Regions from separate parts of the Kocuria gwangalliensis genome, predicted to be linked through region 1. Evidence: riboswitches for the same ligand, from Rfam matches in the RefSeq annotation. Region 1 holds a riboswitch; each other region holds the start of a gene.
What was found. A riboswitch is a leader RNA that binds a small molecule or an ion and turns the genes downstream of it on or off. The one in region 1 is predicted to bind S-adenosylmethionine.

Region 1 (7,710 bases):
GTCGTGGGCCAATTCAAAGCGTCCTCGACCCTGCTGGACCTCGACGCCTGGAACAACCGCCCCCTGCGACACAAGTACGTGGAGAATGTCTGTCGCCTCACCTCGGCTTTGCTTTAACGCCGACGACGCCGCTGCCGCGACCTTGCGCTCGAAAAGGTCACGGCAGCGGCGTCGTCAGTGCGCGGGGCAGGACCGCAACGCACGGTCGGATCAGGGTGCCACCAGGACCGCGCGACCGTTCAGGGTGCGCTGACGCAACCCGTCCAGAGCGGCGTTGACCTCCTGGGCGTTCAGCGGGGCCTCCTTGATGGGCGGAACGGGGAGGTTCGCGTCCTGGGCGAGCTGGACGAGTTCTTTGAGCTCGGGAAGGCTGCCCACAAAGTTACCGCGGATGTTGAGGAGGTTGAACGCGGCCAGGGCCGTGGGGAATTTGTACTGCCCACCGAACAGGCCCACGCTGACCAGGGTCCCCCCGTTGGCCATGGCGAACAGGGCAGCGTTGGACGTGTCCCCGTTGTTGACCAGGTCGATGGCCGCGGCGATCTTGCCACCACCCGCCGTGACGATCTCCGTCACCAGGTTTTGCCCGCCCACAGTCACGGTGGCCGAGGCCCCGATCTTGGTGGCATTGGCCAGTGCGGCCTCACTCATGTCCACGGCCACGATGTTCTGATGCCCCAGGGCCCTGAGCACCGCGATGGTCATGAGACCCACGCCGCCGGCACCGATGACCGCCACGGGCTCGTCCGCGGGGACCGGCATGATCTTCTTCGCGGCGGAGTAGGACGTCAGTCCCGAACACGCGAGCGTGGCCCCGAAGGAAGGATCAATGTCACCGAGGGGCACCAGGTAGCGCTCATCCGGAAGGTAGACCTCTTCCGCGTACCCGCCCCGTAACTGCACGGACAGGTTGCGCTTGCGGCGGCTGCAGTAATTCTCGCGGTCCTCAGAGCATGCATGGCAGTCACCGCAGCCGATCCACGGGAACACGATGAACTTGGTGTCCCCGGGCGTGAGCGTGGCGTCCGGTCCCGCGGCCACCACTTCCCCCACGATCTCGTGCCCCAACACCACCGGGTACCGCGCGCCCGCCGCGGTGAGTTCGTACCGGCCGGCGTCCCCCAGGTCGAAGTACCCGTCCTGGCAATGGACGTCCGAGTGGCAGACTCCCGAATGGGTCACCCGAACGATCACCGCGGAGCCGTCCAGCTCGGGACGCTCCACCTCCAGTTCCTCGGCGGGTGCTCCCGGTTCTTTGTGCGCAAAAACCTTCATGGCCACTCCTTCGTAGCGACGGGTCCGGCCCGCGTCCCGCGGACTTAGCCCCCACTGTAGGCGGCGATGGCTCGGGTGGGCTTTGCGCAGCCCGGAAGACACGACGCCGCCCGGTCGCCTTTGCGGGAAAGGCGACCGGGCGGCGCGGTCAAACGGGTTGTTAGCCCACCAGCTCGCGAGCGGCGGTGTCCGCCACGGAGGGCTTGTCCGCGAACGCGCCGCGGTACTGGGCCGCGGGGTGGCTGTCCATGACCCGGGGCTGGCCGGCGCCGTAGAGGGACTCGCGCAGGGTGGAGCCCTCGTACTCGGTGCGGTAGCGACCGCGCTTCTGCAACTCGGGAACCACGTACTCCACGAAGTCCTCGAAGGAGCCGGGGCTCACGTGGTAGGCCAGGTTGATGCCGTCCAGGCCACCCTCGTCAACCCATTCCTCGAGCTGATCGGCCACGGATTCCGGCGAACCGACGATCACGTCACCCATGCCACCCAGGGCGCAGTGCTTGGCGATCTCCTCGCGGGTCCACTTCTTGTCCTTGGACTGCAACGTGAACGGGGTCAGGAAGGACTGGATGGAGTCGGTCTTGACGTAGTTGAGGGCCTCGTCCTCGTCGAACTGGCTGAGGTCCACGCCGGACCAGCCGCCGATGATCGCCTGAGATGCCTCCAGGTCCACGTAGGAGAGGTACTCCCGGTACTTCTCCTGGGCCTCCTCCTCGGTCTCGGCCACGACCACCGAGAGCATCGCGTAGATCTTGATGTCGTCGCGGTGGCGGCCCTGGGCCTCGGCCTGCTCCCGGATCTTGTCCGTGACGAACCGAGTGAGGTCCGGACGCAGACCGCCCACGAACACGGCCTCCGCGTGACGACCCGCGAACGCCTGACCGCGCGATGACGCACCGGCCTGGAAGATCAGCGGGGTGCGCTGCGCGGACGGCTCGGTGAGCGCGGCACCCGGGACGGTGAAGTACTTGCCCTGGTGCTGGATCGGGTGCACCTTTTGGGGATCGGCATAGATACCGGCCTCGCGGTCCTCGACCACGGCGCCGTCCTCCCAGGAACCTTCCCAGAGTTTGTAGCAGACGTCGAGGAACTCTTCGGCGATCTCGTAGCGGGTATCGTGCTCGATCTGGCGCGGCAGACCCTGATTCTCCGCCGCGGAGGGCAGGTAGGAGGTCACCACGTTGAAGCCCACGCGACCCTTGGTCAGGTGGTCCAGGGTCGCGTACTTGCGGGCCAGTGTGTAGGGCTGCTCGTAGGTCACCGCACTCGTCACGCCGAAGCCCAGGTGCTCGGTCACGGCCGCCATCGCGGAGATCTGCATGAACGGGTCGTTCACGGGAACCTGCGCGCCGTCCGTCACGGAGGGCGCGGCGGAGTTCTTGTAGATGTCGTAGATGCCCACCACATCGGCCAGGAAGAGCGCGTCGAACTTGCCCTTCTCCAGCGTCTTGGCCAGGTTGGTCCAGTACTCAATGGTGTTGTACTCGGTGGCCTTGGACCGCGGGTGACGCCACAGGCCGAAGCTCTGGTGGTCCACGCAGGTCATGTCAAAGGCGTTGACGGAGATCCGCTTCTTGGTCATGGGTGCCCCTTCGGGTTGAACGCGACCCGCGCCCCGTGCGCCACCTACGGCGGCCTACTCTGCGGGTCCAGCGCGTTTGTGTGGCGCCGTACTTGCCGCATGCGGTGTGTCATGCGGCCCGATCCTCACCTGGGGCACCCCGCTACGGGAGAGGGTTGCCGTCCGACAAGCCAGGGCTGTGCGTCGGAACTCATGATCGTTCTGGGCTCCACTGTACCGTTTCCGCACCGACCCGTGAAACATAAGGATCGAGCGGATGCGCGGTGAGACGATGGTTGTATGAGTGATCGCCACGTCAACGATCCGGACCTGATTCGCGAGCTACTCACCACCCCGGGGCGGTGGGCCGTTGTGGGGTTGTCCAGTAACCGCACCCGGCCGGCCTATGCGGTGTCCCGGCGGATCCGTGAGGAGTTCGGGCAGGAAATCATCCCCGTGAACCTTGCCGGGGAATCCGTGCACGGCGAGACCGGTTATCGCTCACTCAAGGAGATTCCGGGCCACGTGGACGTGGTCGACTGTTTCGTGAACTCCCGGCGCGTGGGAGACGTGGTGGATCAGGCCATCGAGATCGGCGCCGGTGCGGTGTGGTTGCAGCTGGGCGTGTCCGATCAGACCGCCGCGGCGCGGGCCAAGGCCGCCGGGGTGAAGGTGGTCATGAACACCTGCCCGCTGATCGAGGCCCCGCGGGTTCTGTAGTCCCGACTCGATTTGCGGCGGCGGCCTCCCGGGACGTTGAATGGAACGGTTCCCATCCGGAGCGGCCGAGAGACCTGGCTCGTTGACGTCGCAGCAACCGGTACCCGTGCGATACAAGGTGCTAATGCCAGGAGACGATGGAGTTGATCGAGATTACTTCCTACTCAGACCCTCATTCCCCCACGCCCAATCCCGCGCTGATCTCGGATGATGCCCGCGAGGAGTTCTGGGCCGAGCAGGCGACCCGGCTGGACTGGGCCGAACCGTGGCACACGACCCACCGCTTCGCCAAGCCGCAGAAGATCGGCGCGGACGAGGACGGCAACGACATCCTCTCCGTCCCCGAGATTGCCTGGTTCGAGGGCGGCAAACTCAACGTCTCCTACAACTGCGTGGATCGCCATGTTGAGGCAGGCCGCGGCCATCACGTGGCCCTGTACTTCGAGGGTGAACCCGGTGACCGCCTGGTCTACACCTACGCGGACCTGCAGCGCGAGGTCTCCAAGGCCGCCAACGCCCTGCTGAAACTCGGTGTGGAAAAGGGTGACCGCGTGGTCATCTACCTCCCGGTGATTCCCGAGACCGTCATCATCACGCTCGCGTGCGCTCGGATCGGCGCAATTCACTCGCTCGTGTTCGGAGGCTTCTCCGCCGAGGCCCTCAGGTTCCGTGTGGAGGACACCGGCGCCAAGGTGTTGGTGACCACGGACGGGCAGAACCGGCGCGGCGTCGTGGTCCCCGTGAAGACCAACGCGGACCAGGCCTGCAGCGGCACGAACGATATCGAGCACGTGATCGTGGTGCGCCGCACCTCCCGGCCCGGTCGCATGGATCTGCCGCGCGGCACCCGCGGGCTGCGCTCCAAGGAAGAGGACACCGTGCCGTGGACGCGCGGGCGCGACGTGTGGTGGCACGAGCTGACCGCGGATGTTCCGGACGTGCATGTGCCCGAGGCCTTCGACGCCGAGACGCCCCTGTTCATCATTTACACCTCCGGCACCACGGGGAAGCCCAAGGGCCTGGTCCACACGACGGGCGGGTACCTGGTGCAGACCGCGTACACGCACGCCCTGATGTTCGATCTGCTCCCGGACGTGCCCGATGCCCACGGTGTGCTGCGCCCGGACGAACTCTCCGCCGTCAACGATCCCGCCAAAGTCGATTCAACCGTTCACTGGTGCACCGCGGACCTCGCGTGGGTCACCGCGCACACCTACGAGATCTACGGCCCGCTGGTCAACGGCGTGTCCGAGGTGATTTACGAGGGCACGCCCAACACTCCGGATTACGGTCGTCACTTCGAGGTCATCGAACGCTACGGGGTGACCAATTACTACACCGCGCCCACGCTGATCCGCTCGCTCATGGGTGCCTTTCCCAAGGGTCTGCCGCAGGTCTACAACCTCTCGTCCATTCGTCTGCTCGGATCGGTGGGCGAGTCCATCAACCCCGAGGCGTGGCGCTGGCTGCGAGCGCAGGTGGGCCGCGACGAGGTCCCGTTCGTGGACACGTGGTGGCAGTCCGAAACCGGCTCGTGCGTGGCCTCCCCGCGCCCGCATGATCCGCAATTCGCCCCTCCCGGCACGTTCGACGACGCCGCTGCGCACACCTCCCTGAAGCCCGGAAGTGCTACGCGCGCCGTCCCGGGAATCTCGGTGCGTGTGCTCGACGAGTCCGGTGAGGAAGTGGGCCCCAACCTGCAGGGCTATGCCGTGATCGACAAGACCGGTCCGTCCATGGCCCGCACGGTGTGGGGCGATCCGCAGCGCTACCTGTCCTCGTACTGGGCGGCCTACGGTGAGCGCGGCTGGTTCCTGGCCGGGGACGGCGCTCGCACCGATGACGAGGGTGACCTGTACATCCTGGGCCGCGTGGACGATGTGATCAACGTGTCCGGGCACAGACTGTCGACCATTGAGATCGAGTCCGCCCTGGTGACCCACCCGCACGTGGTGGAGGCTGGCGCGACCCCCATTCGCGACGCGGTGACGGGGCACGCCGTGCTGGCCTACGTGGTGCTCACGGCACAGGCGCAGTCACTGTCCGCGGATGAGGTCCGGGAAGAGCTGCGCGCTCATGTGGCGCAGGAGATCGGCCCCATCGCGAAACCCCGCGAGGTCATCGCCGTCCCGGACCTCCCGAAGACCCGTTCGGGGAAGATCACCCGTCGCCTGTTGACCCAGCTGTACGAGGGTCAGAGCCTGGGCGACCGCTCCTCGTTGCAGAACGAGGAAGCACTGGACGCGATCGCGGAGGTCCTGGCCGCGCGCGGTTGACCGCCGCATATGAGGGGTCATCAGAACCTTGTTCGGCATCTCAGGGGCCGCTAGAGCCATTGCCAGTTCGGATGAGGGTTCTCCCGGCTCCTGAGATGTATTCGTTGGTTCCGGTGCCACCTCAAGTTTCTCGGGTCAGTGTTACGGGAAAGTTGAAGATCCGCGGATAACGCGTCAGCACTGCGCATCCGATCGTCAGCAGACTCAACAGCACGAGGATGATGGCAGCTTCTCGGAGCGACCCTTCACGAGTCACGTCGCCGGTGAAGTCGTGATGGGTTCGTCCCCGTGAGAATCCCGGGCCCGAACGCGAGTCCCGTCCTGCGGTGCGCTGCAGGAACCAGAAATCCGCGCCATGCGTTACGGCGTGGGACGTTCGTTACTTCCCGGGGCACTGAAACTGATACTTCCGAGCAGACCTCCTAGGATGATCCAGTGATGAATCCCGCCGCTCAACCCCCGACGGACACTGCCGACCCCGCTCCCAAGCCCAGCGCGTGGGAAGTGATGTTCAAGGACGCCACCAATTCCGAGCTCAAACTCGCGATGGCCGCGTCCGGAACCGTCCTGAGCCTGTTCACCGCGGGGCACATGGCCGGGAACATGCAGGTTTACCGGGGCCGGAAGTACTACAACGAGTACGCGGAGTTCATTCGCACGGTCGGTGCGCCCGTACTGCCGCGCAATGGCGTGTTGTGGGTGGTCCGCGTGGGACTGCTCGCGAGCGCCACGAGTCACATCATGGCCGGCACCGAGCTCACACTGCGTGCCATGCGCGCCGAGCGTCACACGGTCCAGGGCACGATTCGGGACCTCAAGCGCCAGCTCACGGGCAAGCAGCGTAGGCGCCCTCGCGGCCGACGTCGCTCGGTCCCCCAGATCATTGCCCGCTCCATGCGGTCCACGGGCGTGGTGCTCGGCCTGTTCACCGTCTACCACGTGGCGGATCTGACGGTGGGAGCCCGCCCGGCGGCGTCGTCGAAGCATCGCCACGGGGATGCCTACGGCAACCTGGTGGCCAGTTTGTCCCGACCGGGCGTTGCCTTCTTCTACGCCGCGTCCATGGCAGCGTTGGCGGGCCACATGATCCACGGCATGCGCACGGCCGCCATGGATGCGGGTTTCACGACCACCGCGCAGCGCGCGCAAACCGTGGAAGTGGCAGCCAAGGTCGTGGGCGCCGTCGTCGCCCTGGGTAATGTCACGATCCCCGTGGCCGTGCAAGCGAAGGTGGTGCGCTGATGCTGTTGACCATTCATGTGTGGCGGCAGGCCACCGCAGAGGATGACGGCGAGTTCGTGGCCGTGAGCCCGGTCGAGGCGCGCGAGGACATGAGCATTCTGGACCTGCTCGACGCCGTCAATGAAACCCTCATCCGCCAAGGAGATGACCCCGTCAGCTTCGACGACGGCTGCCGCGAAGGCATCTGCGGCAAATGCGGAGTGACCGTGGACGGCGTGCCCCACGGCCCGGACAAGAACCAGGCCTCGTGCACCCAGTCGCTGCGGGCCTACCGCGATGGGGACGAGATCTTCATCGAACCCATGCGCGCGGGCTCGTTCCCGGTCAAGAAGGATTTGTCCGTGGACAAGAAGGCCCTGCGGCGGGTGGCCAAAGAGGCCAAGTTCCCGGTCGCGCTCAAGGCCCTGGGCAACGCCGGCTGCATCAGCTGCGGCGCGTGCGTGGCCGCGTGCCCCAACGGTTCCGGCCAGTTGTACGTGGGCACGCTGCTCAAGGAACTTCCGCCGCTGGCCAAGACGCCGGAGGAACGCAACGAACGCTCGAGCAAGGTCCTCGACGCCGCCGAGCACGAGTTCGGCCCCTGCTCCCTGCTGGGCGACTGCACGGAGGTCTGCCCCGCAGGCCTCCCGCTCGAGA
Region 2 (7,710 bases), on a different contig from region 1:
ACCGAGTGGTAATCAGACGTCTCGAACCCCGGGTTGTTCCTCGTCCGACCCGAACCAGCGAACGGAATCATGAGTGATTCCTCGACCCTGTCCAGCGCGCATTCCGGATCGTCAGCATCGGTGCCCTCCGACCCACCTCCCGGCGGACCACCCGAGGGGAACACCAAGATTCCGGTCAACTGGCGCGTCCTGGTGGCCTCCGGGGTGCTGATCATTGCCTTCTCGGCGTGGGCCATGCTTGCTCCCGCGCAGGCGGACACCGTGATCGGTGGTGTCGTGGCCTGGGTGGCCAAGTACCTCGGCTGGTTCTACATCCTCACGGCCACCCTGATCATTGTGTTCGTGGTGATCGTGGCCGCCAGCAAACAGGGCAACATCAAAATGGGTCCCGACCACGCAAAACCGCAGTTCAACATGTTCACATGGACGGCCATGCTCTTCGCCGCCGGGATTGGCGTGGATCTCATGTTCTTCTCCGTGTCCGAACCGGTGAGCCAGTACTACGCACCCCCTGTGGGTGAGGGACAAAACCTGGAGGCCGCGCGCCAAGCGGTCGTGTGGACCCTGTTCCACTACGGCATCACCGGGTGGGCCATGTACGCCTTGATGGGAATGGCCTTCGGATATTTCGCCTACCGGTTCGGTATGCCCCTGAGCATTCGTTCGGCCTTGTACCCGTTGATCGGTAAACGCATTCACGGTCTCGCGGGCGATGCCGTGGACACGGCCGCCCTGCTGGGCACCATCTTCGGTGTGGCCACCTCGTTGGGCATTGGCGTGGTGCAACTGAACTTCGGCCTGCAGTTCTTGTTCGGGGTTCCCGAGAACCTGGCGGTGCAATCAGCATTGATTGCACTGGGGGTCCTGATGGCCGTTGCCTCGTGTGTTTCGGGTGTGGACAAGGGCATTCGGCGGCTGTCCGAGTTGAATATCATTCTGGCCATCGGCCTGATGTTGTACGTGCTGATTGCCGGCCGCACGGCGTTCCTTCTGGACGCGATCGTGATGAATATCGGTGACTTCCTGGCGCGCTTCCCCGACATGAGCCTGAACACGTTCGCCTTTGAAGCACCCCAGGAATGGATGAGCGGCTGGACCCTGTTCTTCTGGGCGTGGTGGATCGCGTGGGCCCCGTTCGTCGGGTTGTTCCTGGCGCGGATTTCCCGCGGCCGTACGCTGCGCCAGTTCGTGGTGGGTACCATGACGGTCCCGTTCGCGTTCATCCTGCTGTGGATCTCGATCTTCGGCAACTCAGCGCTGGATCTGGTGGTCGGCGGGAACGATGCCTTCGGTGAGGTCGCCGTGAGTACACCCGAGCGGGCCTTCTACTCACTGCTCGCGGAATACCCCGGCGTGACCATTGCGGCCTCGATCGCCACGTTCACCGGGCTGTTGTTCTACGTGACCTCGGCCGATTCCGGCGCGCTGGTCATGAGTAACTTCACCTCGAAGATCGAGGATCCCAATCAGGACGGGCCCAAGTGGTTGCGCGCGTTCTGGGCGATCGGCACCGGTGTGCTCACCCTGGCCATGCTGCTCGTGGGCGGGGTGACCACGCTGCAGAACGCCACCCTGATCATGGGTCTGCCCTTCTCCGTGGTCATGTACATGATCATGATCGGCCTGTGGCGGGCCCTACGGGTGGAGGCCAGCAGCGCGGAGTCCAATGCGACCGCCAGCCGCTCGGTCGTGGCCAGCAGGACCGGGCGCGAGATGCATTGGCGCTCGCGGTTGACCCGGCTGGGCAACTACCCGGGCGCGCGCACCGCACAACGCTACATTCACGACGTCGCCGCGCCCGCCCTGAACACGCTGGCCGTGGGACTGCGGGAATCCGGGGTGGACGCCACGGTGGAATGCACGCCCATCCCGGACAATGCTTCGGTGGATCAGGTGTGCCTGCACGTGACCTTGGCGCCCGAGCGTGACTTCACGTACCAGGTGTACCCCGTGGCGTTTCCCACACCGGGCTTCGGTGGTTTCCGCACCAACCCGGACTCGGACCAGTATTACCGGTTGGAGGTGTTCGCCGCGACCGGTTCCATGGGCTATGACGTACTCGGATACACGCAGGACCAGTTGATCAATGACGCCCTGGACGGCTACGAGCGACACCTGAAATTTATTCGAATCAATCATGAACACCCCGGAAGCACCCAGATTGGTCTGACCACGTCCGAGACCATTACCTGGGGTGAAGACTTCTCGGAATCCAAGGAGGAAACACGATGAGCAACACCTTGTACATTGACGGCCAGTGGGTCCCCGCGCTCGACGGCGGAACCCGAACCATCACGTGCCCCGCGGACGGTACCGAGGTTGCGGTGGTCGCCGAGGCCACCGGCCAGGACACCGAGCGCGCCATTGCCGCAGCTCGTGCCGCCGCCGACGACGAACGCTGGGCAAGCGTTCCCGCCCCGGAACGCGGCAGCTTCCTGCTGCGCGTCGCGGCAAGCCTGCGCGAGCGCAGCGAAGAGTTCGCCCTGGCCGAGTCCAAGGACACGGGCAAGCGGATCGACGAGTCCCGCCAGGACATGTCCGACATCGCCAATTGCTTCAAGTACTTCGGCAAGATCGCCGCCGTGGACGCCGGGCGCATCATCGACGCCGGGGACCCGGACGTGCTCAGCCGCGTGGTCCACGAACCCGTGGGTGTGTGCGGGATGATCACCCCGTGGAACTACCCGTTGCTGCAGGCCGCGTGGAAGATCGCACCGGCATTGGCCGCGGGCAACACGTTTGTGCTCAAGCCGGCCGAACTCACCCCGCACACCTCGATCCTCATGATGCGGGTGCTCGAGGACGTCGGGCTGCCCGCGGGTGTGGGCAACCTGGTGCTGGGTGCCGGCGCGCAGGCGGGTGCACCGCTGTCCAGCGATCCGCGCGTGGACCTCGTCTCCTTCACCGGCGGCCTGGTGACCGGTCGTGTGATCGCTGCCGAGGCGGCGTCGACGGTCAAGAAGGTGGCCCTGGAGCTGGGCGGTAAGAACCCCAACGTGATCTTTGCCGACGCGGATTACGACGCCGCCCTGGACAACGCGCTCAACGGCGCCTTCATCCACTCCGGCCAGGTCTGCTCGGCCGGGGCGCGCTTGGTGATCGAGGAATCCATGGCCGAGAAGTTCGTGACCGACCTGGTGCGCCGAGCCGAACAAATCCGGTTGGGCGGGCCGTTCGATGAGAAGGCCGAGACCGGCGCGTTGATTTCCGAAGCCCACCGCGACAAGGTCCACGCCTACGTGGAGCGGGCCCGTGAGCAGGGCGCACGAGTGCGTTGCGGCGGTGGCTTCGCGGAAGGACCGTCGGCGGACGGTTTGCTGGATTTGAGCGACGGCGTGTTCTACCTGCCCACCGTGATCGACCAGTGCACTCGGGAAATGGACTGCGTGCATGACGAGGCCTTTGGACCCACCGTGACCGTGGAGACCTTCCGTACCGAGGAAGAAGCAATCGTGATCGCCAACGACACCAACTACGGACTGGCCGGTGCGGTGTGGACACAGGACGCGGGCCGTGCACAGCGCGTGGCCGGCAAACTGCGCCACGGCACCGTGTGGATCAACGACTTCGGCCCGTATCTGCCGCAGGCGGAATGGGGCGGCATGAAGCACTCCGGTGTGGGGCGCGAACTGGGCTTCCACGGTCTGGCCGAGTACCAGGAGACCAAGCACATCTACCAGAACACCCGCCCCGCGGTGACCGGTTGGTTTGCCGAACGCTGAGTCGTTTCGCTGGATCTCACCGACCACGGAACAACGACCCATGGGAGAAACCGTGACCACCACAGAAAACGTGGCTACCTACGATTACATTGTTGTCGGAGCAGGCTCGGCGGGCGCCGTGATCGCGGCGCGCCTGAGCGAGAACCCGGACGTGAGCGTGGCCCTGCTCGAAGCGGGCGCCCATGATGAGAACGTGCCCGAAGTTCTAACGCTCAACCGCTGGATGGAGCTGCTGGAATCCGGTTACGACTGGGACTACCCGATCGAAGCGCAGGAGAACGGTAACTCCTACATGCGCATGGCCCGCGCCAAGGTGCTGGGTGGGTGCTCGTCCCACAACTCATGCATTGCGTTCTGGGCCCCGTCCGAGGACATCGACGAGTGGGAATCCACCTTCGCAGTGGAGGGCTGGAACGCGGAGATGGCATTCCGGCTGTACAAGAAACTCGAGAACAACGAGGATCCCGGTTCCCACCACGGCCATGACGGACCGGTGCGGTTACGCCAGGTCCCCGCCGTGGACCCGTGCGGCGTGGCGGTGCTCGACGCCGCCGAACAGGCCGGGATTCCGCGCGCGGACTTCAACACCGGCAAGACGGTGACCCAGGGCGCGAACTTCTTCCAGATCAACGCGCGCGAGGACGGTACCCGAGCGTCGTCGTCGGTGAGCTACCTGCACCCGATCCGGGAGCGTACGAACCTCACCGTCCTGACCGGCACCCAGGCCAAGCGCATTGTCTTCGACGAGAACCGGCGTGCCACCGGCGTGGAGATCACGGATGACGCCTTTGGTCGCGCTCACGTGCTCTCGGCCAACCGCGAGGTGATCGTCTCCGCCGGCGCCATCGACACGCCCAAGCTGCTCATGCTCTCGGGCATCGGCCCGGCCGAGCATCTCACCGAGGTGGGCGTGGACGTGCTCGTGGACTCCCCGGGTGTGGGTTCACACCTTCAGGATCACCCCGAGGCCGTGATCCAGTGGGAGGCCAAACAGCCCATGGTGGAGGACTCCACCCAGTGGTGGGAGATCGGCCTGTTCGCCCAGGTGGATGACGGCCTGGACCGCCCGGACCTGATGATGCATTACGGCAGCGTGAACTTCGACATGCACACGTTCCGCCACGGTTACCCCACCGCGGACAACGCCTTCTGCCTGACCCCCAATGTCACACACGCCCGTTCGCGCGGCACCGTGCGTCTGCGCACGCGTGATTACCGGGACAAGCCCCGGGTGGATCCCCGGTACTTCACCGATCCCGAGGGTTACGACCTGCGCATCATGACCGCGGGCATTCGTAAGGCGCGGGAGATCGTCGCGCAGTCCGGGCTCTCCGAATGGGCCGGCGAGGAACTCTTTCCGGGTCAGGACGTACAGACGGACGAGGAGATCGCCGAGTACATCAAGCGCACCCACAACACCGTGTACCACCCTGCTGGTTCCTGCCGGATGGGCCCGGTCGAGGATCAGGAGTCACCGCTGGATCCCCAACTGCGTGTCAAGGGTGTGAGCGGGTTGCGCGTGGCCGATGCGTCAGTGATGCCGGAACTGGTGACCGTGAATCCCAACATCACGGTCTTCATGATCGGCGAGCGCGCCGCGGAGCTGATTACCCAGGATCAGGAGCTGCCCGCGCACTAGGCGCGGCGTGAGAACACGGATGAGGCCCCGATCAGGCGCTGAGCGCCACCGGTTTCGGTTCCAGCTTGTAGAACGCAATGCCACCGGAAACGTTGGACGCCCCGGGAACCAGTAGTTGCCGGTACTTCTCGCACCACTGGGCGCGGCCTCGATTGTGGGCGGCAGCGTGGGCCAGGGCTCGAACGTTGTTGCTCAGATATTCGTGGATGTCCCCGTTTGATTCTATGAGACGCACCATGTGGTGGTCGGGGTCGATGTCGACGGTGACGTCAACCCATTGTTCTCGAGGGGACTCGGTCTTTGTGCGTAATTGTTGAATGTTCTTCATCAGTAGTGTGCCTTCGTACAGGGAGGTTCTTGCTGCGCACGCGGTTGCGCCCCAGCCGCTTCGTCATCCAAACCACCCCTGAACCAAGGGTTGGCGTGCGCCGGGTTGGAGCCCGACAGGTGTGCGGTTTCAACACCGAACACCAGAGCGCATCTCGTGAAGCTGGATTCGAGCGTAGCGGGTCGACGGCATGGGAAACCAGGGGGTGACATATAACGTCACCAAAAGTTAACCAACGAATGGATTGTGCACCACCGATCAGGAGGTGGTTGTGGAGAACCTGGGCGCGCGGGAGGCCACGGTTTGCGCCTGTGCATAGTGCTCCATGAGCTGATCACACACGGCGGTCCACGTGCGGGTCTGCACGGTGTCATACGCAGTGCGGGAGAAAGCGGCGCGTTTAGCGTTGTCACCCACGAGGTCCGCCACACGAGCGCGGAGCATTTCGGTATCGCCGGGCTTGTACAGCCAACCGTTGCGGGATGAATCGACAAGGTCCACGGGTCCTCCCCGACCGACCGTCACCACGGGTACCGCGCTGGCCATGGCTTCCTGGATCGTCTGGCAGAAGGTTTCGTGTTCACCGGAGTGGACGAACACGTCCAGGGAGGCCATGGCGGTGGCCAATGCGTCACCGTCCAGGAATCCCGCGAAGTGCGCGTTGGGAAACAACGTGCGCAACTTCTCCTTTTCCGGCCCCGACCCGATGATCACCAGTCGGGTGTCGGGCAGCGAGTCCAGCACCACGAGGTCCTGAACCTGTTTCTCGGGTGCCAGACGACCCACGTAGCCCACGAGCTTGCGCCCGCCGCCCACGCGTTCGCGCCAGTCCTGATCGCGGCGAGTTGGATCGAACCGGCGAGTGTCCACCCCGCGCCGCCACATCCGCACACGCTGCACACCGTGTTCATGCAACTGGGAAATGGAGGCCGTGGACGGCGCCAGGGTCAGGGTCGAGGAATTGTGCATGTTCCGCACGTGGCTCCACAACACGTTCTCCAGAACGGGCGCACCGTACCGCGCCGCGTATCCGGGGATGTCCGTCTGGTAAATGGTGGCGCACGGCAATCCCAAGTTCCTGGCCGCCTGAATGGCCTGCCACCCCAGGACGAAGGGCGAGGCCACGTGAACGACGTCCGGCTGGAAACGGGTCAGGATTCGTTGCATGCGGGCGACCGTGCAACTGGCCACGCGGACGTCCGGGTATCCGGTGAGCGGAATGGACGCGATGCGTTGGACCCTGACACCGTCCATGGTGTCCACGGATCCCAGGGAGCTGAGTTTGTCGTAGGACGGGGCAATGACCATGGCCTCGTGGCCCTGCGCCCGCAGATGGTCCAGGACTCGAACCACGGAATGCGTCACGCCATTGATGTGTGGGAGGAACTGTTCGGCAACCACTGCGATTCTCACGATTAATACGGTGGCCCGGTCGGGTCACCGGATGCCCACGCCCCGGTGACCTGTCGGTGAAGTCTGGGCCAACTCCGGCGGGGACGTGGAAAGATGGGGGGCGATGAACTTCCCCACCTTTTCCAACACCCTGCCCGGGGTCCGCGAGCGCTCGCAGCGCCGCCGAAACAGTGACCCCGGGGATTCACCCACTACACCGCCCTCGCCCGGCTCTCCCCAGGGTGGCCGCGAGGGCGGATTCCCCATGCCCCTTTGGTTGCAAGGAGTGATTGAACTCATGGCCGTGGCGGCCGTGAGCCTGTTGCTCACCGGGGTGGTGATGGCGGCGGTGTGGCTGGCCGGTGGCTTCGATTCATTGGGTGTGCTGGGTGGATTGCAGCTCGCGGGTCAGGTGTGGTTGGTGGCGCACTGTACGCCGTTGACCATGGCGGCGATCCAGGGCATCGACCTGTCCTCAGGGGGTGGAACTCTCACCCTGGTCCCCCTGGGTCTCACCCTCATACCGTTTGCACTGTCGGTCATTGCGGGGAGGAGGATTGCCCGCGCGTGCTGGCGCGGCCAGTTCCTGATCCCCTTCTTCGCCGGCATGGTCAGCTACGCGCTGATCG
Region 3 (7,710 bases), on a different contig from region 1:
TGGTGCGGCTCGGCCACGGGGCGGATGCGGTACTCGCCGTACTCGGAGCACGCGGAGACCACCATGAGCCACTTCTTGTCCGCGGACAGTTCCACGCCCAGCCACAGGCCGGGATTGTCCTCCTGGTACAACAATTCGTCCTGCTCGGAGGCGGTACCGATCACGTGTCGGTACACGCGCCAGGGCCGCCAGGAATCGTCGACCACCGTGTAGATCAGCTGTGCGGCGTCGGGCGTGAGGAACGCGCCGTAGGAGGTCTGCTCGATCCGGTCGGGCAGCAACTGCCCGGTGACCAGATCCTTGACGTACACCGTGAACCGCTCGTCTCCGGCGGTGTCCTCGGACCAGGCCAGGTGGGTTCCGTCCTCGGAGACACTGAATGCGCCCAAGGCATAGAACTCATGGCCCTCGGAAGCGGCATTCGCGTCCAGCAGCGTTTGTTCCCCGGGCAACGTCACACCGGGCTCCACCGTGGGAGGTGTCCAGGCAAGTTCAGGGTCCCCGACGTCGGATGCGGGGAACCTGCAGAAGACCTGATGCGCCCCACCCTCGACCGTGCGGGCGAAGTACCACCACGCTCCGTTGCGGGAGGGCACGGACATGTCGGTTTCCCGGGTGCGGTTCTTGATCTCACCGTAAATGTCCTCGCGCAACGGTTGCAGGTGCGCCGTCACGGCCTCCGCGTACTCGTTCTCGCGGTCCAGGTGCGCCCGCACGTCGTCTGAGTCCTTGTCTCGCAGCCACTCGAAATGATCCTCGAACACATGATCATGAAAACTGCGGTTAATGGTGCGTCGAACGGCTACGGGGTACGCGGGCATCTCGGAACTCATGACCCCAGTCTAGGGAGCACGGCACAATGGTGTTCGTGTTGACCGAAACCCCACAGCCACGACCCGCCCGTGACGGACCCGCCCGCTCCGAGGTGTGGTTCCACATTGTGTTGGTCCTGGGTGTGTCCTTGGGGTCCTCGGCGGTGTATGCCGTGTTGAACCTGGCCGAGACGCTGTCGCGGGGCCCACTCACGGATGCCGAGGCGACCTTGAATCAGGTCCTGAGCCCGGTTCCGGCCATTGATCTGCTTCGGCAACTTGCGAGCATCGGTTTCGCTCTGGTCCCCGTGTTGCTCGCCCTCTACCTTCTGGCCGGTTCGTTACCGGGTATCGCAGTGGTGCTGCGGCGGATCGGCGTGGACGGTCGCCGCCCGTGGCGGGACGCGGTCTGGGGCGTCGGGTTGTTCCTGGCCATGGGCGTGGGAACCCTGGTCCTCTACCAGACAGGCAGGGCGCTGGGGGTCACGGCCGCCATCACCACCTCGGCTCTGAACGAGCACTGGTGGACGGTGCCCGTGCTGATCCTGTCCGCGCTGCGTCACAGTGTGGTCGAGGAAATCATCGTGGTCGCGTTCCTGTGCGATCGGTTGCGGCGCATCGGCTGGTCCTGGGTCACGATCGCGGTACTCACGTCCCTCTTCCGCGCCAGCTATCACCTCTACCAAGGCTTTGGCCCCGCGCTGGGCAACCTGATCATGGGTCTGGTGTTCGTGTGGGTGTACCGCCGCTACGGTCGCCTCGCGCCCTTGCTGATTGCCCATGCGCTGCTCGACATCACCGGTTTCCTGCTCCCGCAACTGCTCGCGCGTTGACAAAGGACGACGCCGCTGCCGCGCCCCTGTCGCGTAGCAGGGTGCGGCAGCGGCGTCGGCGGGAAAATTCAGATGGTGACCAGGCCGTCCGGGGTGGCGAAAGAAACCTCCATGACACCGGGTGTGCCGTTGGGTGAGCACCAGGTGACGTCCAAGGCGGCCAGGACGTTCTCGACGGGGCCGCCCAGCCATTCGGTGACGCGCTCGGGAGAACCGGCGATCTCCATGCCGGCCAACCGGACGTCCGTGATCTGCGCCTGGGAAGGGTGCATGTCGGGCTCGGAATCAAAGCGGATCATGAACGGCAACTGTGGGTCGGCGATCAGACCCTTGACCCCGATCTGGTGCCACTCCAACTGGCGGCCGTCCGGGAAGAGCCGGGCACCGGGAACGGAGGGGCGGCCGAGCTTGTCCTCGAAGGGGGCCAGGTCCGCGACCTCGACCACCCAACCGAGCCAACCGCCGCCGGCTGCGGAGCGGGCGCGCACGGCCTGACCGAACGGGGCCTTCTCCGCGGCGGGGTGCTCCAGCACCTCGACGACCTCCACGTACTGGTGGTCGGTGAGCGGCAGGATCATGTTCCGAGTCCCGAAGCGCGGGTGGATTCCGCCCTTGACCGGCTCGATCCCTAGCTGATCGGCAATCCGTTCCGTGGTGGCTTCGAGACCATCGGATTGAGCTGCGAATGAGACATGATCCAGTTTCATGCTGTCATGGTGGCACCGCGCGGGATGGTCGCCAAATCGGGGCGTGAAACATGTCCGTGTGATGCGGGTAACTCAGCTTGACGTTCGAGGTACCGGCTCCGGACAATGAAGAGCAGGTCACGAGAGTCAGCGACAAGCCCCAGCTAGCTGACCGGCAACCCTCCCTCCGCGGTGGGGTGCCCTGGGTGAGGACCGGGCCGCATCGGAACAATCCGATGCCGGCAAGCGCGGGTCACAGGTGCCCGATCGCTGCACGGGCACCGTGCTGCGGATCGTTCACCGGGCCCCTGATCCCGAGAAAGGGAGTGCGGTATGAGTCCCGCAGCCACCCCGTCCCAGCCCCAGGGCTGGGCTTTCGAAACCCGTCAAATCCACGCGGGGCAGGAACCCGATCCCACCACGGGATCGCGGGCACTACCCATCCACCAGACCACCTCGTACGTGTTCCCAGATGCGGAAACCGCGGCCATGCGCTTTGCCCTGGCCGAACTGGGCCCCATTTACACGCGCCTGACCAACCCCACGACCGAAGTGGTGGAGAACCGCGTGGCTTCTCTGGAGGGCGGCGTGGGCGCGCTCATGCTCAGCTCGGGTCAAGCGGCGTCCACCTTTGCGATCCTCAACCTGGGCGGCGCCGGAACCCACGTGGTGGCCAGCCCGTCCATGTACGGCGGCACCTACAACCTGCTGCGTCACACCCTGCCCAAGATGGGCGTGGAGACCACGTTCGTGTCCGACCCTGACGATCCCGAGGCGTGGCGCGCCGCGGTCAAACCCAACACGGTCGCGTTCTTCGGGGAAACCATTCCCAATCCTCGCAATGACGTGCTGGACATCGAGGCGGTCGCCGCGGTGGCCCATGAGTCGGGTGTGCCGCTGATCGTGGACAACACGATTGCCACGCCGTACTTGATTCGGCCCATTGAATGGGGCGCGGACATCGTGGTTCATTCCGCCACCAAATTCATGGGCGGGCACGGCACCTCCATCGGCGGCATGATCGTGGACGCCGGCAACTTCGACTTCGGGCGGGACCCGCAGCGTTTCCCGGCCTTCAACGAACCGGACGAGTCCTACAACGGCCTGGTGTACGCCCAGGCGCTCGGCAAGGACGGTATTTTCGGGGTGAACCTGTCCTTCGTCCTCAAGGCGCGCGTGCAGTTGCTGCGCGACCTGGGCTCCTCGATCTCCCCGTTCAACGCGTTCCTCATCGAGCAGGGCATTGAGACGTTGTCCCTGCGCATGGACCGCCACGTGGCCAACGCCCAGAAGGTGGCCGAGTGGCTCGAAGCGCGCGACGACGTTCGCGCGGTCTCCTACGCCGGACTCGCGTCCTCGCCGTGGCACGAGCGCGCTGAGAAGTACGCGCCCAAGGGTGCCGGTTCCGTGCTCGGTTTCGTGCTCGACGGCGGTCGCGAGGCTGGAACTGCCTTCGTGGACGCCCTGACACTGCATTCCAACGTGGCCAACATCGGCGATGCTCGCTCCCTGGTGATCCACCCGGCGTCCACCACCCACTCACAGCTGACCGACGACGAACAGCGGGCCACCGGCATCGAACCCGGGTTCGTCCGGTTGTCCGTGGGTCTGGAGAACATCAACGACATCCTCGCGGACCTGGAGTCCGGATTCGAGGCCGTGGCCGCGCTGGGCGGCGCGGGGGCGTCGTCGTCGGCCGAATCCGGAGAGGGAGGAACACAGGCGTGACCATCGTGGGAGGCGGAACCACCGACTCACTCGTCCGCGAGGACGGCGTGGTGGGTTACATCAACGTGGGTCCCTTGACCTTGGAGTCCGGCTACCGCCTCCCTCGTGCGCGTCTGGCCTACGAAACATGGGGGCGGCTCAACGAGGACGCGTCCAACGCAGTGCTCATCGAGCACGCCCTGACCGGGGATTCCCACGTGGCACGGGGACAATCTCGCGATCACGCACCCGAGGTGGAACGTGTGGCCGCCGAGGCGGGCGGCTGGTGGGACGGCCTGGTGGGGCCCGGGGCGGCCATTGACACGGATAAGTACTTCGTGGTGTGCGCCAACATTCTGGGCGGCTGCTACGGCAGCACCGGCCCGGGGACCCAGGCCCCACCCGAGGTGGACCCGGCGCAAAAGGCCTGGGGTTCGCGGTTCCCGCGCATCACCGTGCGGGACACCGTGAATGCGGAAGCCGTCCTCTCCGATGCCATGGGAATCGAGCGCTGGGCACTGGTCATCGGCGGTTCCATGGGCGGGGCGCGTGCTCTCGAGTGGGCCGTGATGTACCCCGAGCGGGTGGCCGCGTGCGGTGTGATTGCCGCGTGTGCCTCCGCCAGCGCGGAACTTTTGGCGTGGGGCCAGGCGCAAGCGCTGGCGATCCGGCAGGACCCCAATTTCTGCGGCGGCGATTACTACGACGGCGACTTCCCGGAAGCCGGCCTGGGACTCGCGCGACGCATTGCCCACATCACCTACCGCTCGGCTGCGGAGTTGCACTACCGCTTTGGCCGGGAAACTCAGCCGAACGAAGACGTGGCCGCAACTCACACGGCGCAGCGCGGCCGTTACCGGGTGGAGAGCTACCTGGATCACCAGGCGTCCAAGCTGGCGGGCCGCTTTGATGCAAATGCATACTTGAGCGTGAATGAGACCTTGATGTCCCACGACATCACGCGCGGGCGCGGCAGCCTGACGGAGGTCCTGTCCGGCACCTCCTGCGACTGGCTCGTGGCCGGTGTGGATTCGGACCGGTTGTTCTTTCCCGCCGAATCCGCCGAGATCGTCCAGGCTCTACCGGGTGAGCAGGAGCTGCACATGATCAGCTCGCCCAGCGGTCACGACGGCTTCCTGATCGAAGCTCCGCAGCTGGGTTTGCTGCTCAAGAAAACGGTGCTGAGGGACTAGACCTCAGGAGTCGGATCCGGAGCGTTCGCATGCTCACCCGCGCCCGGGATCACGGCTCGACCGAATTGCGGGCGCTTGGCGGTAATGAAGTCACCGGAACTGCGCTTGGTGATGCGGCGGGCAACCCACGGGGCAAAATATTGACGCGCCCACACGAGATCGTCCCTGCGGACTTCCCGCTTGGTTCGCACGGGCTGTGCCTGCCGGGCATCGGGGACCAGCGCGTGCTCGATGCCCAGGCAGTCCAGCACCTCCACGGCGATGCGTTGATGGCCCGGCGGTGAGAAGTGCAGCCGGTCCGGTGCCCACATGAGCGGATCGGCCAGTTCATGCAGGCCCCACAAGTTGGTTATGACAGCGCCGTGGCGGGCGGCGATCACGCGCACATTCTCGTTCCAAATGGCCACCCGGCCCCGGATGCTGCGTAACACCGGGGTGTTGCCCACATCGGGGCCGTCGAACATGACCACCGTGGCGCCCGTCTCCGTAATCCGGGCAATGACGCCGTCCAGTTTCTGGGCAATGGCATCGGGGTCGGCGCCGGGGCGCAACATGTCGTTGCCGCCGGCGCTGATGGTGACAAGATCCGGGTGCAGGGCGAGGGCCGGTTCGAGTTGTTCATCAATGATGGGCTGATAGAGGCGGCCTCGGATGGCGAGATTGGCGTAGGCGAAGTCATCGGTGAGTCGGTCCAGTTCCTCGGCCACGCGGTCCGCCCACCCGCGATGACCGCCGGGCGCGTTCTCGTCGGGGTCGCCCACGCCCTCCGTGAAGGAGTCACCGATGGACACCATGCGGTGCCAAGGGTGTGCCGGGGGAGCGGGTCGCTCCTGACCGTCGTGATCGTTGTGCTCAGGGGGAATGTCGGGCAATGCCATACGCGCTGTTCTACCACTGACCGCAGGCGAACGCACGGGTGGGGTGTGCGGTCATGTCAGGATGGACCCATGAGTGATACCCCGTTCGTGATCTGGAACAACGAGCCCGCCGACCGCACCGACACGCCGCTGGTGGTGATGTTCCACGGTTACGGATCCCATGAAGAGGATCTGCTGGCCATGATTCCCGCCCTGTTACCCACGGCGACCTACGCGTCGTTGCGGGCTCCGCAGCAGGCAGGCATGGGATATCAATGGTTTCCGCTGTCCGGGGACCTGAGCTTCTCATCGGACGCCGTGATTGCCGCCGTCGAACCGGTGTCCGCATGGATCCAGGATCAAGCCCAGCATCATTCCAAGGTGTTCTTATTGGGTTTCTCCCAGGGCATGGCGGTGGCCACCAGCGTGGCGCGCCACATCCCCGAGACGGTGGACGCCGTGGTGGGCCTGTCCGGTTTCGCGGTTCCGATCGCCGACGACGACGCGCACGCGGACTTCTTCAACGACGCCTACCTCAGGGAACACCCCCTGCCGATGTTCTGGGGCCGTGATCCCGAGGACCCGGTGATTCCGCAGGCCATGGTGGACGCCACGGCGGACTGGGCGGTGGATCACGCGGAGGTCACCAAGGTGCAGTACCGGGGAATCGGTCACGGTGTCTCGCCCCAGGAGCTGGGGCACATCAAGGAATACCTTCAGCACGTGGTCAGCTGACATTTCACACGCGCGCGGGCGGCTCCGAATACTACGAAGCATGACGGTCGAGGTTCCCCGCCCCGCACCCGGGGCCTAGATTGGCGCCATGAGTGTTCAGACCAGGTGGGAACCCCAGCCCTCACGAACTCCCCGCGCCAAGAAAGCCCCGGTGGCCTCGGCACGCGGGGCCGCGGCGCTGACAGTGGGATTGGTGGTCAGTCTCCTGGCGGGCACGGCCCAGGCCTTGCAGTCCCGGGTCAACGGGGAACTCGGTCACGCCGTGGGTGATCCCTACGGGGTCGCGCTCGTGAGTTTCTCCTCGGCATTCGTGATCATCCTGGCGGTGACGATCGTGACACCCGCCGGTCGGCGGGGTGCCTCTCGGATTCCGGAGGCCGTGAAACGCGGCGAGATTCCGTGGTGGTACCTGAGCGCCGGTGTGCTGGGCGGTTTCATGATCGTCACCCAGGCCATGACCACCGTGGTGCTGGGGTTATCGGTGTACATCCTGGGGCTCGTGTTCGGTAAGTCCGTGGGGTCGTTGATCGTGGACCGGTTCGGGGTTGGGCCGGGCGGTGTGAAGTACCTGACCGGCTACCGGGTGGTGGGCACCGCCATCATCATCGTGGCCGCACTGGTGGCCATGGCCCCGCGTTTCGCGGCAACCAACCTGGCGGCGTCGCTCCCGCTGCTCATTCTCTTCGCCACCCTGTCCGTGCTGGCGGGGTTCGGCAACGCCATCATGACCGCGTGGAACGCGGGGATCGGCGCGAAGGCGGGGACACCGATCACCCCCACGCTGACCAATTTCGCCGCGGGAACCCTGGCCCTGATCATCACAGTCCTGATTGCCCGCGGCATCTCCGACCCGGGCCCGTGGGTCTGGCCCGGCCAGTGGTGGCTCT
Region 4 (7,710 bases), on a different contig from region 1:
CACGTGGCGACCTGCTCCGGAGTGGGCCCGGAGAAGAACACGGCCTCCGCGTGCTCGGCCGCGAACTTCAGCCCGCGCGGGGAGGCGCCGGCCTGGAACAGGAACGGGGTGCGCTGCGGGGTGGGCGCAACCAGGGCGGGCGCCTGAACGTCGAAGTACTCCCCGGAATGGCCCGCGCCCCGGACCTTGTCGGGGTCCACGACGACGCCGCTGGCCGCGTCCGCGACATAGGCATCGTCCGCGTAGGAGGCCTCCCACAGTGAGTAGACCACGTCCATGTATTCGTCGGCGCGGTCGTAGCGCTGGTCGTGGGGCAGCTGCTGACCCAGACCCAGGTTACGCGCCGCCGACTCCTGATAGGAGGTCACCACGTTCCAGGCGATGCGCCCGTCGGTCAGCGCATCCAGGGTGGAGAAACGGCGGGCCAGATCGTAGGGAGCCGCGTAGGTCACGGAGGCGGTCACACCGATAGTGAGGGTGGTGGTGGCCTTGGCGAGCAGCGGGGCCAGGATCAGCGGATCCAACTGGGGCACCTGCACGCCACCGCGCAGGGCGGCGTCTGCCGAACCCCCGTAGACGTCGTACAGTCCCAGGACGTCGGCCAGGAACAGGCCGTGGAAGCCCGCGTTCTCGATGATCTGTGCTTGCCGTTCCCAGTGGGACAGCTGCGCGTAATTGCGCGACCGGTCCTCGGGGTGGCGCCACAGTCCGGGGGACTGGTGGACGGGCACGGGCATTTCGAAGGCGTTGAGCAGCAAGGGGCGGGGCACGAGGAGTCCTTTCGGGGTGGTGCGGGGGCGTGTGCGGGGTGGTGCCGGGTCAGTACTGGGCGGTCTCCGGTGCGTCCACCACGGTGTCCTTGGCCAGGCGGCCGGTGACCACGGAGATCACGGCCAGCAGGCTCAGGTAGCCGCACAGCAACCAGGGGGAGCCGCCGGTGGCCACGAGCCACGCGGCAATCATGGGCGTGAGGCCCCCGGAGAGGATGGTGCCCACTTGGTAGCCCAGGGACACCCCGGAGTAGCGCAGGTGCGTGGGGAACTGCTCGGCGAACAGTGCGGCCTGGGGGCCGTAAATGCTGTCGTGCAGCACGGCCATGCCGATCAGGTACACCAACGGAAGGAGAACGAGAGGCCCGTGGTCCAGGAAGTAGAAGTACGGCCACACGAACACGCCAATGGCCGCGGCGGCGATCACGGACATGCGGCGTCGTCCCACGCGGTCCGAGAGCCAACCCCAGAACGGGCCGCCCACCAGACCCACGGCGGCGGCGATCAGGATGGAAATCATGACCCACTGGCTCGCGCCGCGTTGCTGGGTCACGTAGGTGAGCGTGTAGACGGTGAGGATGGAGAAAATGGCCGGCTGGATCATGCGCTGACCAATGCACACGATCACGCCGCGGGTGTGCTGGGTGAGCACTTCGCGCACCGGCGACGCCGCCGCGGTCTTTTCGCGCCTGACCTCCTGGAATTCCTCGGCGTCCGTAATGCCGGCGCGGATGATCAGGCCGATGATCACGAGCACGGCCGAGAACAGGAAGGGTACGCGCCAGCCCCAGGCCTGGAACTGCTCGGCGGTGGTGAGGCCCTGCAGCACGGCGAAGAACGAGGTGGCCAGCAGCATACCGGCGGCCGAACCGACCTGGGTGAAGGAGCCGAACAACCCGCGCAGGCCCTTGGGTGCGTGTTCCACGGAGAGCACCGCCGAACCGCCCCACTCCATGCCGGCGGACAACCCCTGCGCAATGCGGCAGGCGACCAACAGGGCCACGGCGAACCAGCCGATCTGTGAGAAGCCCGGCAACAGACCAATCACCGTGGTGGCCACGCCCATGATCAACAGGGACGCGACCAGCAACGCCTTACGGCCGATCCGGTCACCCAGGTGCCCGGCAATGATGCCACCCAGGGGACGGAAGAAGAACGCAATGGCAAAGGTCGCGAACGAGGCGATGATCGACCCCACGCCCGAACCCTGCGGGAAGAAATAATGACTGAACACCAGAGCGGCGGCGGCGCCGTACAAATAAAAGTCGTACCACTCGATGGTCGTGCCCACGAAGGACGCCGCGAGCACGCGCTTCTTGTCGCGCACCGCCGCTCCTACGTTTGAGAGCGCGTGATCCGTGGCGGGTCGGGCCTGTCGGGTGGGTGATGAATCGGTGACCGTGGGCACCGGGGATGTGGTGGGGGCCATGACACTCCTCATGACGGGGCGTCACGGAGCAGTGCTGGTGAGCCGGACGCCGTCCTTGCCCGCGCCGGAACTGACGGCGGGCCGAATCATCACCTGGGGCACCCCACGACAGCGTCTGAGGGTTGCCGTCCGGCCAGCCAGGGCTTCGCACCGGAACTCGTGATTCTTATGGCGTGAACCTAACCATACGAACGTTGAGCACCGTAAATGATGAAGTTTTGTGACTGCCGGTACAACGACGCCTTGTACGACGACGTTCCGTACGGCACGGCCGCCGGGCATCGTGGTGGCCGTCGGGGCTTTCCGGGGCCTTTCGGGATGTTCCGCTTATGCGTGTCAGCGACCCTTGGCACTCTCACGGTAGTCGAATAAAGTTTCGAATACACCGGGAGGGTGGACGAGTCATGACGGTACTGACTGCGGTAGAACATACGGACCTCACGCGGAGCAAGACGCACGGCGCGGTGCGGCTCGACGAGGGTTGGGGCCAGCCTTGCGAGGTGCACTGCGATGAAGCGGGAGCTCCGTGCGAGCTGGTGTTTCGCGGCAGACTGCACCGCATCACGGCCCCGCCGCAGCGCTGGTATGAACGTCGCCGCTGGTGGGAGCTGGAAGATAGGGTTCCGCGGGAAAGCGGGCAGTCCGTGGTGGACCGGCAGCACTGGCGCGTCCAGGCGACTCAACGCGGGGCCGTGGAACCTCGCACGCTGGAATTGGTGCGTCATGAGATCACCGGTCACTGGTGGCTCGTGGCTGACCAGGGGGTTTGACATTAATAGAACAAAGTTTCGAATATGAGGTATGCGTTTTCCTCATTTGCGCGTGGCCACCGCCTACAGCGCGCACTACGGCGTGGCTCGCCCCCAGGAGCTCGCCCAGGTAGCGGCGTCCCACGGGGCGCAGATCCTGGCGTGCACGGACCGGGACGGCTTGTACGGGGTGGTCAAACACGTGCTGGCCTGCCAACAGCACGGGGTGGCTCCCGTGCTGGGAGTGGACCTGGCGCTGCTGGGGCCGGTAGCGGCGTCGTCGGGGAAACGCGCTGGAGCCGCCACCGGCCGGCAGGGTCAGAACGGTCGTCCCCGGCGCGGCACTGCGCCGCCGCCCCGGGTGATCGGGCGCGTGGTGGTGCTGGCCACCGGTGGCAACGGAGGGGCCGGGTACGCGGCACTGTGCCGGTTGGTGTCCGCAGCCCACCGGGGCCACGACCACCATGGCGCCCACCCCATCGGACTGACCCGCGACCAGATCGCCCGCCACGTACACCGCGCCGCGGGCGGGGGAGCTCCCGGCCTGGTGGTGCTCACGGGCCCGGACTCGGACGTGGGATCACTGTTGGTCCGGCGCCGGTACCGGGCCGCGCGCACGGCCCTGCGCGCGTGGAAGCGCGTACTACCGGCGGGGTGCCTCATTGTGGAGACCGCAACCCACCTGGCACCGCAGGGCAGTACCCTCAGCACCGGTCACGCCGTGCGGATGCTCACCGTGGGACGTGAGGCCGGGCTGCCGGTGATCCTCACCAACGCCGTGCGCTACGCCCACCCCGGGCAGGCCGTCACCGCGGACGTGCTGGACGCCGCTCGCACACTGATGTCCCTGAAAGAACTGGCCGGTTCGGACCCCGGGGTACTGCAACCCACGGGACAGGGCTGGCTCAAGGACACCGCGCAGATGATCCGGCTCGCCCACGAGATCTCCTCGGCCGCGGACCTGGGCGCCCCCGGGGCCGCGCACCTGCTCGCGGACACCTACCGGCTGGCCGAACGCTGCAGCCAGGACCCCGTCACGGACCTGCACGCGGGACAGCCCGTGATCCCGGAGGCCTCCGTCATCGGCCTCAGCGCAGACCCCAATGCCCAACTCAGGACCCGCTGCTACACCGGCCTGGAACGATTCCACTCCCGCCAGAACTGGGACCGCACCGTCCCCGGCCTGAGCGGGGAATCGCTGCGCTCGCGGATGGACCGTGAGCTGGACGTGATCGCGCAGTTGGGGTTCGCCGGGTACTTCCTGACCGTCTCGGAGGTCTCCGAACTGATGACCCAGCTGAAGGTCCGGCATGCGGCCCGCGGGTCGGCGGTGTCGTCCCTGGTGGTGCACCTGCTGGGGATCTCCCCGGTGGACCCGCTCGAATACGACCTGGTGTTCGAACGTTTCCTCTCACCGCGGCGTAGCACCTTGCCGGACATCGACATAGACATGGAGAGCGCGCAACGGCACAGGATCTACCACGAGATCTTCCAACGCTTCGGCAGCAGCCGGGTCACGCTCATGAGCATGCAGAACGCCTACCGTTCCAGGGGCGCCGTGCGGGATGCCGGGTTGGCACTGGGGATGGGACAGGAGATCGTGGACCATATTGCGGAGCAACTGTGGCGGGTCCCGGGGGCCACCCTGCGCGAAGAAATCGCCCAGCGTCCCGAGCTGACTCGCCTGGCCGATGAACTCAAGGCCAACCGGCAACTGGACCTGCTGGTGGATCTGACCGAACGCCTGGACCGGCTGCCCCGCCACATCTCCATGCACCCGTGCGGGGTGATCCTCTCGGACGCAACCCTGTTGAACCGCACGCCGGTGCAGGCCAGTGGCATCGGGTTGCCCATGTCCCAATTCGATAAACACGACATGGACCCCATGGGCCTGATCAAGCTCGACATCCTGGGCGTGCGCATGCAATCCACCCTGGCCTACGCGGTCCAGGAAGTGGCACGGATGGAACCCGAGCGCCCCGCTCCGGATCTGGACGCCATGCCCCGCGACGACCCGGACACCTTCCGACTCATCAGCTCCACCCACACCCTGGGGTGCTTCCAGATCGAATCCCCGGGACAGCGCGAACTGATCGGCACCATGGGCCCGGAGGAATTCAACGACTTGATCGTGGACATCTCCCTGTTCCGCCCCGGGCCCATGCAGGCATCCATGGTGCGCCCCTACCTCAACTCCCGCCACGGCTGGAGCACCCCCGAATACCCCCACCCAGACCTGGTGGACATTCTCAAGGAGACCCGCGGGGTGGCCGTCTACCACGAGCAGATCATGCGCATGATGGACCGGATGACCGGTTGCGGACTGGCCACCGCGGATGAATGGCGGCGCAAACTCGGCTCGGAAACCGAACAGCGCGTGGAGGACACCTTCCGCAGCGGGGCACTCGCCCGCGGCTACGACGCGCAGACCGTGGACAAGGTGTGGGGCATCCTGCACGCGTTCGGCAGCTTCGGGTTCTGCAAGGCCCACGGCGTGGCCTTCGCCGTACCCACCTACCAGTCCGCGTGGTTGAAAACCCACCACCCGGAAGCCTTCATGGCCGGGGTCTGGGAACACGACCCGGGCATGTACCCGGCCCGGTTACTCGTGGGGGAGGCCCGGCGCATGGGAATCCCCGTGCTCGGCCCGGACATCAACCGCAGCGTGGACCACCACCGCATCGAACCCGTGAGCCCCCGGCCGGGCACCGTGGAACCCGGAGACCTGGACGGGGGCATCCCCTACACCCGCGGCGGGGCCTGGGGGATCCGCATATCCCTCACCAGCCTCACCGGAATCAGCAGCCCGGAAATCGAACGGATCGTGACCGGTCAGCCCTACACCACCCTCACGGATGTGCGCACCCGGGCCAGACCCTCCCGGCGGAGCCTGCAGCGACTGGCCTCGGCCGGGGCCCTGGACAGTCTCCTGAACACCTCCGGCGCTCGCGCCTCCCGCGCCGATCTGGTGACCCACCTGACCCGGCGGGCCGATCAGCCGGCCACCACCCGCAGCGCCTCCGCCAAGGGCCAACCCGGCCCCGGTCAGCTGAGCCTCCCACTGGGGGACCTGGAACTGACCGGACTGCCGCCGGAACAACCAGAACCCAGCACCGAGGAAAAGGTGCGCGCGGAACTGGACACCATGAACATCGAGGTCTCCGCCCACCTCATGGACGGCCATGCCGCCCTCTTGCGCTCCTACGGGGTCACCCGGGCAGAGGAGCTGCTGGGACTGCGCAGCGGCACCGAAGTAGTGGTGGCAGGAGCACGGGTCTCCACCATGACCCCACCCATGCGCAGCGGTAAGCGCGTAGTGTTCATTTCCGTGGACGACGGTTCGGGTGCGGTGGACTGCACCTTCTTCGACGAGGCGCAGGCCCTGTCCGGACACGTGCTGTTCGCCCCCACCATGCTCCTGATCCACGGCCACACCCGCCGTACCGGCCCCCGGGGCATCGGTGTGCAAGCGGTGCGCGCGTGGGACATGACCCGCCCGGAGACACTGCCCGATCCCACCACGGTGCTGGGTTCCCAACCCAACCCCAGCCGTGCGCCTGCACGAAACCCCCAGGTCACAGCCTCTTAACTCACGCTCCCTACGGTGTGAGTCAGCAGCCGCCATCAGCAGCCAGGATTTCCTCACACCAGGAGCAGACATGTCCGAGAACACCCCTCGCCCCAGCCGCCGGAACCTGATCACCGGAGGCAGCGCGCTCGCCGCCGCAGGCGTCCTCAGCGCCGCACCCACCGCCGCCCAAGCGGCACCAGCCACGGTGGCCCAGCGTCACGGCCAGGGGCACGGTCAGATGCCGCTGTCCTTCGGTAAGAACGGCACATTCAAGATCGTCCAGTTCAACGACACCCAGGACGGCCCGCTCACCGATCGGCGCACCGTTGAATTCATGAGCCAGGTTTTGGATCGGGAGAAACCCCAGTTCGCCCTGATCAACGGGGACGTGATCAACGGCTCCCCGCGCACCGACCGCGAGGTCAAACAGGCCATCAACAACGTGGTGCTACCCATGGAATCCCGGGGCATCAAGTGGGCCGTGACGTTCGGCAACCACGACGAGGACTCCACCGAGGACAACGGCACCAGCATGTACGAACCCCAGTTGGTTGAGTTCGTACGCCAGTACAAACACAACCTCAACCCCGGTGACGACCAGAAGGTCTTCGGCTCGTCCAATGCCCAGTTACTGATCCGCGCCTCCCGGGGTAACGCCCCCGCCTTCGCGGTGTGGCTGCTGGATTCCGGCCGCTACGCGGAAGACAAGCCCGGCGGCCAGGATCGCGAGGGACTCATGGGCTACGACTGGATCCGACCCCAGCAGATCCGCTGGTACAACGATCTCTCCGCGGAGACCGAACGCCGCTACGGGAAGAAGATCCCGGGTCTCATGTACTTCCACATCCCCACGTGGGAGCACCACCACATGTGGTACGGCCAGCAGTTCACCTCCGACGATCAAGGCCACGCGGCCGCCGTGAAACGCCACGGAATCGTGGGGGAGAAGCACGAGAACGTCTACACCGCCATGATCAACTCCGGCATCTACGCCGCAGCCAAGGAACGCGGCGACATCCTGGGCATGTACTGCGGTCACGATCACATCAACACCTACATGGGAAACTACTTCGGCATCGAACTCGGGTACGGGCCGGGCACGGGCTTCGGCACGTACGGTCTCAACGACGGCACCCGGGACCAGCACACCCTGCGCGGGGCCCGCGTGTTCGAACTCGATGAGCGCACCGA

Region 2: another riboswitch for S-adenosylmethionine. It lies ahead of ABEA06_RS14155 (hypothetical protein); the one in region 1 lies ahead of ABEA06_RS12715 (LLM class flavin-dependent oxidoreductase).
Region 3: another riboswitch for S-adenosylmethionine. It lies ahead of ABEA06_RS07005 (bifunctional o-acetylhomoserine/o-acetylserine sulfhydrylase); the one in region 1 lies ahead of ABEA06_RS12715 (LLM class flavin-dependent oxidoreductase).
Region 4: another riboswitch for S-adenosylmethionine. It lies ahead of ABEA06_RS03770 (MFS transporter); the one in region 1 lies ahead of ABEA06_RS12715 (LLM class flavin-dependent oxidoreductase).

Annotation. Positions count from the first base shown of each region.
Region 1 covers NZ_BAABLN010000035.1:24,284-31,993, forward strand. The annotation lists gene cls (cardiolipin synthase) at 1-117, shown strand, start outside; gene ABEA06_RS12710 (alcohol dehydrogenase) at 211-1,275, opposite strand; gene ABEA06_RS12715 (LLM class flavin-dependent oxidoreductase) at 1,436-2,857, opposite strand; SAM riboswitch class IV at 2,941-3,055, opposite strand; gene ABEA06_RS12720 (CoA-binding protein) at 3,137-3,556, shown strand; SAM riboswitch class I at 3,606-3,700, shown strand; gene ABEA06_RS12725 (AMP-binding protein) at 3,694-5,832, shown strand; gene ABEA06_RS12730 (succinate dehydrogenase cytochrome b subunit) at 6,271-7,074, shown strand; gene ABEA06_RS12735 (2Fe-2S iron-sulfur cluster-binding protein) at 7,074-7,710, shown strand, end outside.
Region 2 covers NZ_BAABLN010000071.1:12,500-20,209, reverse strand. The annotation lists gene betT (choline BCCT transporter BetT) at 70-2,232, shown strand; gene ABEA06_RS14165 (aldehyde dehydrogenase family protein) at 2,229-3,722, shown strand; gene ABEA06_RS14160 (GMC family oxidoreductase) at 3,775-5,361, shown strand; gene ABEA06_RS14155 (hypothetical protein) at 5,393-5,689, opposite strand; SAM riboswitch class IV at 5,710-5,851, opposite strand; gene ABEA06_RS14150 (glycosyltransferase family 4 protein) at 5,948-7,102, opposite strand; gene ABEA06_RS14145 (cell division protein PerM) at 7,347-7,710, shown strand, end outside.
Region 3 covers NZ_BAABLN010000014.1:158,724-166,433, forward strand. The annotation lists gene ABEA06_RS06990 (S9 family peptidase) at 1-833, opposite strand, end outside; gene ABEA06_RS06995 (CPBP family intramembrane glutamic endopeptidase) at 860-1,645, shown strand; gene ABEA06_RS07000 (VOC family protein) at 1,714-2,352, opposite strand; SAM riboswitch class IV at 2,468-2,586, shown strand; gene ABEA06_RS07005 (bifunctional o-acetylhomoserine/o-acetylserine sulfhydrylase) at 2,665-4,059, shown strand; gene metX (homoserine O-acetyltransferase MetX) at 4,056-5,231, shown strand; gene ABEA06_RS07015 (SGNH/GDSL hydrolase family protein) at 5,228-6,109, opposite strand; gene ABEA06_RS07020 (alpha/beta hydrolase) at 6,179-6,823, shown strand; gene ABEA06_RS07025 (DMT family transporter) at 6,912-7,710, shown strand, end outside.
Region 4 covers NZ_BAABLN010000008.1:103,315-111,024, reverse strand. The annotation lists gene ABEA06_RS03775 (NtaA/DmoA family FMN-dependent monooxygenase) at 1-770, opposite strand, end outside; gene ABEA06_RS03770 (MFS transporter) at 820-2,199, opposite strand; SAM riboswitch class IV at 2,246-2,364, opposite strand; gene ABEA06_RS03765 (DUF6504 family protein) at 2,604-2,969, shown strand; gene ABEA06_RS03760 (DNA polymerase III subunit alpha) at 3,001-6,537, shown strand; gene ABEA06_RS03755 (metallophosphoesterase family protein) at 6,608-7,710, shown strand, end outside.